2 regions of the Mesorhizobium sp. 131-2-1 genome follow, and region 2 is predicted to be linked to the other one. Evidence: predicted binding sites of a transcription regulator. Region 2 holds the regulator's gene; the other holds the start of a gene.
The links. Region 2 encodes LexA, which represses DNA repair genes until DNA is damaged. Its sites were predicted from a motif close to TGTTCNNNNTGTGTTCNG; they were not measured.

Region 1 (4,022 bases), 420 kb from region 2:
CAGCATGTCGCCGGCGCCGAGCTTCTCTGTCGCGTCAGAGAGCAGGCCGAGGCCGCGCGCCAGCGTCTTGCGGAAGCGGGTCTCCTCCAGCTTCAGCGTCTCGGTGATCAGCGCCTCGCCGCGTCCCAGTTCCGGATAGGCCTGGCCCATCTCGCGCACCAGCGCCGGCACCAGCTTCCACATCAGCGGCTCACTGGCGCCGAGCAGCTGCGCATGGCGCATGGCGCGGCGCATGATGCGGCGCAGCACATAGCCGCGGCCTTCGTTCGACGGCAGCACGCCATCGGCCACCAGGAAGCAGGACGAGCGCAGATGGTCGGCGATGACACGGAAGGAAGCGGTGTTCTCCTTGTCGGGACCATGCCCGAGCGCCGAGGACGCGGCGTCGATCAGATGGCGGAAAAGGTCGGTTTCGAAGACGCTTTCCGCCCCTTGCAGGATCGACGCCATCCGCTCCAGGCCCATGCCGGTATCGATCGACGGGCGCGGCAGGTCGATGCGCTCTTCCTTCGTCACCTGCTCGTACTGCATGAACACCAGGTTCCAGAACTCGAGGAACCGGTCGCCATCCTCTTCCGGGCTGCCGGGAGGACCGCCCCAGATGTGCTCGCCGCGGTCGATGAAGATCTCCGAGCACGGCCCGCAGGGTCCGGTATCGCCCATCGCCCAGAAATTATCCGAGGTCGGGATGCGGATGATGCGGTCGTCGGAGAAGCCGGCGATCTTCTTCCAGTGGCCGGCGGCCTCGTCGTCGGTGTGGTAGACGGTGACCAGCAGCTTGTCCTTCTTCAGCCCGAACTCCTTGGTGATCAGGTTCCAGGCAAGCTCGATGGCGCGCTCCTTGAAATAGTCGCCGAAGGAGAAATTGCCGAGCATCTCGAAGAAGGTCAGGTGACGCGCGGTGTAACCGACATTGTCGAGGTCGTTGTGCTTGCCGCCGGCGCGCACGCTCTTCTGGGCGGTCGTGGCGCGCGAATAGGGCCGCTTCTCCAGGCCGGTGAAGACGTTCTTGAACTGCACCATGCCGGCATTGGTGAACATCAGCGTCGGATCGTTGCGTGGCACCAGAGGGCTCGACGCGACGACCTCGTGACCCTCCTTGCGGAAGTAGTCGAGGAATGTCGACCGGATCTCGTTCACGCCACTCATGGATGCTTGCCTTTTCGAGAGAACCGCCGGGTGCGCCGACGGCAAAATGGACATGGCCTTTTAGCGATCACGCCGCAGCCTGTCCAGAAACACGGGAATGGAGGAAAGCCCGGCTTGCCGGCTCTTGCCGGCATCGCCCAAAACGCAAACCGCCGGCACAAGGCCGGCGGTTCGGGACGCAGTACTAAAGCACTCAATTACATAAGCATATGATAATAGGCTAAGATTGTGGCCGAACTCCGGCAATCGGAGCGGTTCAGCTTTACGGAAACGCGCCGAACCGCTCCAACTCTCTGTCACATGGCGCCGGCTTCGTCCTCGAAACCATCGTCGCCGCCTTCGGAACCGCCATTCTCGAGGAACTTCTCGGCGATCAGCCCCGCATTCTGCCTGAGCGCCATTTCGATCTCGCGCGCCGTGTCGGGATTGTCGCGCAGGAACAGCTTGGCGTTCTCGCGGCCCTGGCCGAGACGCTGCGAATTGTAGGAGAACCAGGCGCCGGACTTTTCGACCACGCCGGCCTTGACGCCGAGGTCGACCAGTTCGCCGGTCTTGGAGACGCCCTCGCCGTACATGATGTCGAACTCGACCACCTTGAAGGGCGGTGCCAGCTTGTTCTTGACCACCTTGACGCGGGTCTGGTTGCCGACGACCTCGTCGCGGTCCTTGACCGAGCCGATGCGACGGATGTCGAGGCGCACCGACGCGTAGAATTTTAGCGCGTTGCCGCCGGTCGTCGTCTCGGGCGAGCCGAACATGACGCCGATCTTCATGCGGATCTGGTTGATGAAGATGACCATGGTGTTGGAACGCGAGATCGAGGCGGTCAGCTTGCGCAGCGCCTGGCTCATCAGGCGGGCCTGCAGGCCCGGCAGCGCGTCGCCCATCTCGCCCTCGATTTCGGCGCGTGGCGTCAGTGCCGCGACCGAATCGACCACCAGCACGTCGATGGCGCCGGAACGCACCAGCGTGTCGCAGATCTCCAGCGCCTGCTCGCCGGTGTCGGGCTGCGAGATCAGGAGGTTTTCCAGATCGACGCCGAGCTTGCGGGCATAGACCGGATCGAGCGCATGCTCGGCATCGACGAAGGCGCAGATGCCGCCCTTCTTCTGGGCTTCCGCCACGGTGTGCAGCGCCAGCGTCGTCTTGCCCGAGCTTTCCGGCCCGTAGATCTCGACGATGCGGCCGCGCGGCAGGCCGCCGACGCCGAGCGCGATGTCGAGGCCGAGCGAGCCGGTCGGCACGGTTTCGATCTCGACCACCTGCTCGTTGGCGCCGAGCCGCATGATCGAGCCCTTGCCGAAAGCGCGCTCGATCTGCGACAGCGCCGCGTCCAGAGCCTTTGATTTGTCCACTGCCTTATCCTCTACAAGCCGCAAAGTATTCTGAGCCATGATACATCACCCCTTGGTCGTCAATGAAGGCCGGACAATCCGTGATCCCTGCCATTTTGTACCTTTTTTGTTCTCGTTTGGCAAGAGACATCAAGTTTTTGAAAAATAATCGATATATTGATTTGTTCTAATTATGTTCCACAATACCCAGCAGGGATGTGCCCCGGTCGCCTACGCAGAGTTCGATTGTCCGGCCGGCCCGAATCGCGGCGTTGATTGCGGGGCGGCGTGGAGGAACCTAGTGTGCGCGGCCGGACAATCAACAAAGGTTTCGATGCCGCCATGATGAAGTCCCCCAATATCCTCGCCGTAGGCGGCGCCCATATCGACCGCCGCGGCCAGGTGTCGGGCCCTTACGTGCCTGCCGCCTCGAACCCCGGCACCATGCGCGAGGATGTCGGCGGCGGCGTCTTCAACGCGCTGCGCAGCGTCGTGCGACGCGGCGTCTCGGGCTCGCTGCTTTCGGTGCGTGGCGGCGACGCGGCAGCCGAGACGGTGTCGTCGGCGATCGCCGGCGCCGGCATCGCTGACCTGTCGGCGGTGTTCCTCGACCGCACGACGCCGAGCTATACGGCGCTGATCGACCGCGACGGCGAGCTGATCGTCGGCTTTGCCGACATGGCGCTCTACGACCTCGCCTTCCCCAAGCAGATCCGCCGCGCCAAGGTGCGCGAGGCGATCGCGGCGGCCGATGCCATATTGTGCGATGCCAACCTGCCGTCGGCTGCGCTGGAGCGGCTGGCGGCGCTGGCCGCCGGCAAGCCAATCTTTGCCATCGCCATCTCGCCGGCCAAGGTGGTGCGGCTGATGCCGGTGCTGGGCAGCCTTGCCGTGCTGTTCATGAACCGGCGCGAGGCCGGCGCGCTGGCCGGGTTGAGCGGCGAGGCAGGCGAGCAGGATCTGGTCGACGGGCTGCGGCGCGCCGGACTGAAGAGCGGCGTGGTGACGGCGGGCGGGGCGCCCATGCTGGGCTTCGACGAGGACGGCCTGTTCTCCATCGCCCCGCCAGCCCCGCGCAGGATCGCCGACGTCACCGGCGCCGGCGATGCGCTGACCGGCGCGACGGTCGCAGCACTGCTCAAGGGCCTGCCGTTGCGCGCAGCGCTGCGCGAAGGCATCGCCGCCTCCATACTGGCCATCGAGAGCGCCGAGGCGGTACCGGTCTTCAGCGCCGCCAACTTCGCGCAAATGCTGGCTCTTGTGCCCGAGGCGCGGGAAGTGGCATGAGGGCGGCAAAACCCTATCGCCGGAGTGCCTCGCGCGATCCGGACCGGAGACAAAGATGACGCCCGAAACCGCCCGCCCCTTCATCGACATCCACCCGCCCGTGGCGGAGGCGCTCGCCGCCGGGCGGCCGGTGGTGGCGCTGGAAAGCACCATCATCACCCACGGCATGCCCTATCCCGACAATGGCGCCATGGCGGCCAATGTCGAGAAGATCATTTCGGACAATGGCGCGGTGCCGGCGACGATCGCGGT
Region 2 (4,022 bases):
CCTTTCGCCGTGCTTAGCGCGCTGGCGATGCCTTTCGGCGCCGACGGTCCGTTCCTTTATGTCATGGGCAAGGGACTGACGGCGATGATCGCCGTCTCGGCGTGGATTTCCGAACGCTCGCCGATCGATGCGGTCGGGCTGATCTCCATCCAATCCGTGGTTTTTGTGACGATTGCGCTGGTTATCGCAACCATGGCCACCACCTGGCTGCGACTGGCGGCCGTTCCCTTCGCTCTGGCCAGCCTGCTGACGGTCTCGAACGTCCGCACGCCGGACGTGCTCATCTCGGAGGACGCGCATCTGGTGGCAATGCCGATCGGCGGCGGCGAGCTCGCCATCAACAGGGCGCGGCCGAACGAATTCACCACTGACAATTGGAAACGTGCGCTGGTGGCCGAGACCATCGTCGAGCCGGAGACCTTCGAGACAGGGGACGCGCGCTTCGACATCGATCCGCTCGAGCTGCCGTCGGGCTCGCCGTTCTATTGCAAGGGCGGGCTATGCCTTGCCCGGCATCCGTCCGGCGCGATCGTGGCGCTCGCCGATGACCGCAAGACGGCGCGGCCGGCCTGCGCCTTCGCTGACCTCATCGTCATCGACGACGCCACCGCCTACAGCCCCTGCTGGAACTCGCTGGCCCTCGTCGTCACCAAGCGCCAGCTCGCTCGTTCGGGGAGTGCCGCCGTCTTCTTCGATCGACAATCAGCAACCGCACAGGCAACAATCCGCTACGCCGTCGAAAAGCCGTACCGGCCCTGGCACGAACAGCGCAGCTACTCACGCGAGGCGCGCGGCCTGCCGCCTTACGAGAGGCCCGAGCAGCCGGGCACCAAGCCGCAGCCCGCTCAGTAGCGCCGGATCAGCCCGACCAGCTTGCCTTGCACCTTGACCCTGTCGGGCCCGAAAATGCGGGTCTCATAGGCCGGGTTGGCGGCTTCGAGCGCGATCGATGCGCCCTTGCGGCGGAAGCGCTTCAGCGTTGCTTCCTCCTCGTCTACCAGCGCCACAACGATTTCACCGGGGCTCGCGGTGTCGGCGTTGCGGATGATGACCGTGTCGCCGTCGAAGATGCCGGCCTCGATCATCGAATCGCCCTTGACCTCCAGCGCATAGTGCTCGCCGCCCGAGATCATGTCCGGCGGCACCGAGATCGAATGCGTCTGGTGCTGTATGGCGTCGATCGGCACACCGGCGGCGATGCGGCCCATCACCGGGATCGACACCGCCGACACCGCGTCGTCATCGTTGCTTGGGGTGCGCGATGGCGACGCCGGTTTGATCTGCCGGCCGAGATTGCCCTGTCCGAGACTTCCCTGGATGACGCTCGGTGAAAATTTCTTCGCCGCATTGAGGCCGGGCGCGATCGAATCGGGCAGGCGCAGCACTTCCAGCGCACGCGCCCGGTTCGGCAGCCGGCGAATAAAGCCACGCTCCTCCAGCGCCGTGATCAGCCGGTGGATGCCCGATTTGGAGGCGAGATCGAGCGCTTCCTTCATCTCGTCGAATGAGGGCGGAATGCCGCTTTCCTTCAGACGTTCATGGATGAACATCAGGAGTTCATGTTGTTTGCGCGTCAGCATGGCGGCCCCCACGGGTTCTGAAACCAGAATCGGAAAAACAAACCCAGAACAAACACTATCTGTTCCAGTTGTGTTCCGCAACCGTTTAAAGTTTAATGAATGCGTTGACGTTTTGTTCAGCGTAGCATCAGCACGCGGCAAGCGTCGCCTGCGGCAGCGGCTGGGGCAAAGGGTTCCCGCACGACAAGGCCGTTGGCGTCGGCGAGCATGCGCAGCATCGAGGAGTCCTGGATGCCGAAGGGGGTGGCAACCAGTGAGCCGGCTTCTTCGCGGACCACGGCGCGCACGTAATCCTGCCTGAGATCATTGGCCTGCATCGCCGCGCCCAGCAGCGCCTCGCGCATGTCCTGCCGGAAGTCGCGGCCGCCGAGCCGCGCCAGCAGCGGCTTCAGGAACAATTGCGAGCAGACCAGGCTGGCGACAGGATTGCCCGGCAGGCCGATGCAGCGCGTGCGGCCCAGCCGGCCGAACATCAGCGGCTTTCCCGGGCGCATGGCGATCTTCCAGAAATCGAGCGTCATGCCTTCGCCGGTCAGCACGTCGTGGATCAGATCGTGGTCGCCGACCGAGGCGCCGCCCAGCGTGACAATGACGTCGGCCTCCTGCTCGACCGCCTGCCTGACCAGCGCGGCGATCGCTTCCTTGCGGTCGGCGGCGATGCCGAGATCGAGCGCGCGGGCGCCGACCGATTGCGCGGCGGCGGCGACGCCATAGGCGTTGGATGAAATGATCTGGTCGGGACCGAGCTCGCTGCCGGGCGGCAGCAGTTCGTCGCCGGTGGCGATGATGGCGACCAGCGGCCGCTTCACCACGCTCAAACGCGGATGATTGGCGGATGCCGCCAACGACAGTGCCGCGGGATCAAGCAGGCGGCCCCTTTCGAGCAGCACATCGCCTTGCGCGAAATCGAGTCCGACGCGGCGGATGTTGCGGCCTTGCGCCGTCGGCTCGGTCACCTCGACCGTGCCGCCGCCGAGGTCCCTGACATTCTCCTGGATGACGATGGTGTCGGCGCCCTCGGGTACCGGCGCGCCGGTGAAGATGCGCACGGCTTGCGACGCGCCGACGCTGCCGTCGAAGCCGCGGCCGGCCGGCGCCATGCCGATCACCGAAAGCCGCGCCGGCACCGATGCGACATCGGCGGCGCGCGCTGCATAGCCGTCCATGGCGGAGGCGTTGAAGGGCGGTTGCGTGCGCAATGCCACCACGGGCTCGGCCAGAACCCGACCGGTGGCGTCGATCAGCGCCACGCTTTCGCTGGCCTGCGGTGCAGCTCCGTCCAGCAGGCGCTCGAGCGCCTCGGCGACCGGGACCAGCGCCATCAGGCGCTTTCCGCGCGTCCGGCCGACTTGTAGTCGCCGGACTTGCCGCCGGTCTTCTCGACCAGCCTGATGCCGGAGATCACCATAGCGCGGTCGGCGGCCTTGGCCATGTCGTAGATGGTGAGGCAGGCGACCGAGGCCGCCGTCAGCGCTTCCATCTCGACGCCGGTCTTGCCGGTGACGCGAGCAAGCGCGGTGACCCTCAGGCCGGGCAAGGACGTGTCCGGTTCGATCTCAACGGAAACCTTGGTGAGAAGCAGCGGGTGGCAGAGCGGGATCAATTCATGCGCGCGTTTCGCCGCCATGATGCCGGCAATGCGCGCCGTGCCCAGCACGTCGCCCTTCTTGGCGTCGCCGGCAAGGATCATCTCCAGCGTTTCGGCGCGCATCGAGACAAAACCCTCGGCGATTGCGGTGCGCACCGTCTCGGCCTTGTCGCCGACATCGACCATGTTGGCTTCGCCCGAAGCGCCGAGATGGGTGAGGGCGGCCGCCATGCTCAGATCGCCATAGAGCGATGTGCGTCCCTTCGGACGCACAAACTACGCTCTATCACTTCAAATCTATGCATCGTGCTCTCCGAAAATCGATTCCGATTTTCGGGCCGATGCATCCGGCGCCTTGCCCGTGAGCAGAAGCTGCGTCGCGGCGGCCACGTCGGCCTGCCGCATCATGCTCTCGCCGACCAGGAAGGTGCCGATCTTGCTCTTCTCCAGCCGGCGGCAGTCCTGATGCGTGAAGATGCCGCTTTCGCTGACCAGCAGCCGGCCTGCCGGCACCATCGCCGCCAGCCGCTCCGAGACATCGAGGCTGGTCTCGAACGTCCTGAGGTCGCGGTTGTTGATGCCGATCAGCCGCGACGAGAGCCGGAGCGCCCGCTCCATTTCGGCCTCGTCATGCACCTCGACCAGCGCCTCCATGCCGAGGTCGAAGGCCGTTGCTTCGAGCTCCTTGGCCATCGCGTCGTCGACGCTCGCCATGATGATCAGGATGGCGTCGGCGCCCCAGGCGCGGGCCTCGAACACCTGATAGGGGTCGAACAGGAAATCCTTGCGCAGCGCGGGCAAGGCGACTGCGGCTCGTGCCGCGGTGAGGAATTCCGGCGCGCCCTGGAAGGATG

Region 1: the regulator LexA is predicted to act here: its motif matches at 2,667-2,684, upstream of recA (recombinase RecA).

Annotation. Positions count from the first base shown of each region.
Region 1 covers NZ_AP023247.1:3,943,370-3,947,391, forward strand. The annotation lists gene alaS (alanine--tRNA ligase) at 1-1,149, opposite strand, end outside; gene recA (recombinase RecA) at 1,446-2,543, opposite strand; gene JG743_RS19115 (carbohydrate kinase family protein) at 2,826-3,770, shown strand; gene JG743_RS19120 (pseudouridine-5'-phosphate glycosidase) at 3,826-4,022, shown strand, end outside.
Region 2 covers NZ_AP023247.1:3,528,277-3,532,298, forward strand. The annotation lists gene JG743_RS17030 (ComEC/Rec2 family competence protein) at 1-852, shown strand, start outside; gene lexA (transcriptional repressor LexA) at 846-1,580, opposite strand; gene JG743_RS17040 (molybdopterin molybdotransferase MoeA) at 1,697-2,902, opposite strand; gene moaC (cyclic pyranopterin monophosphate synthase MoaC) at 2,902-3,399, opposite strand; gene trpC (indole-3-glycerol phosphate synthase TrpC) at 3,466-4,022, opposite strand, start outside.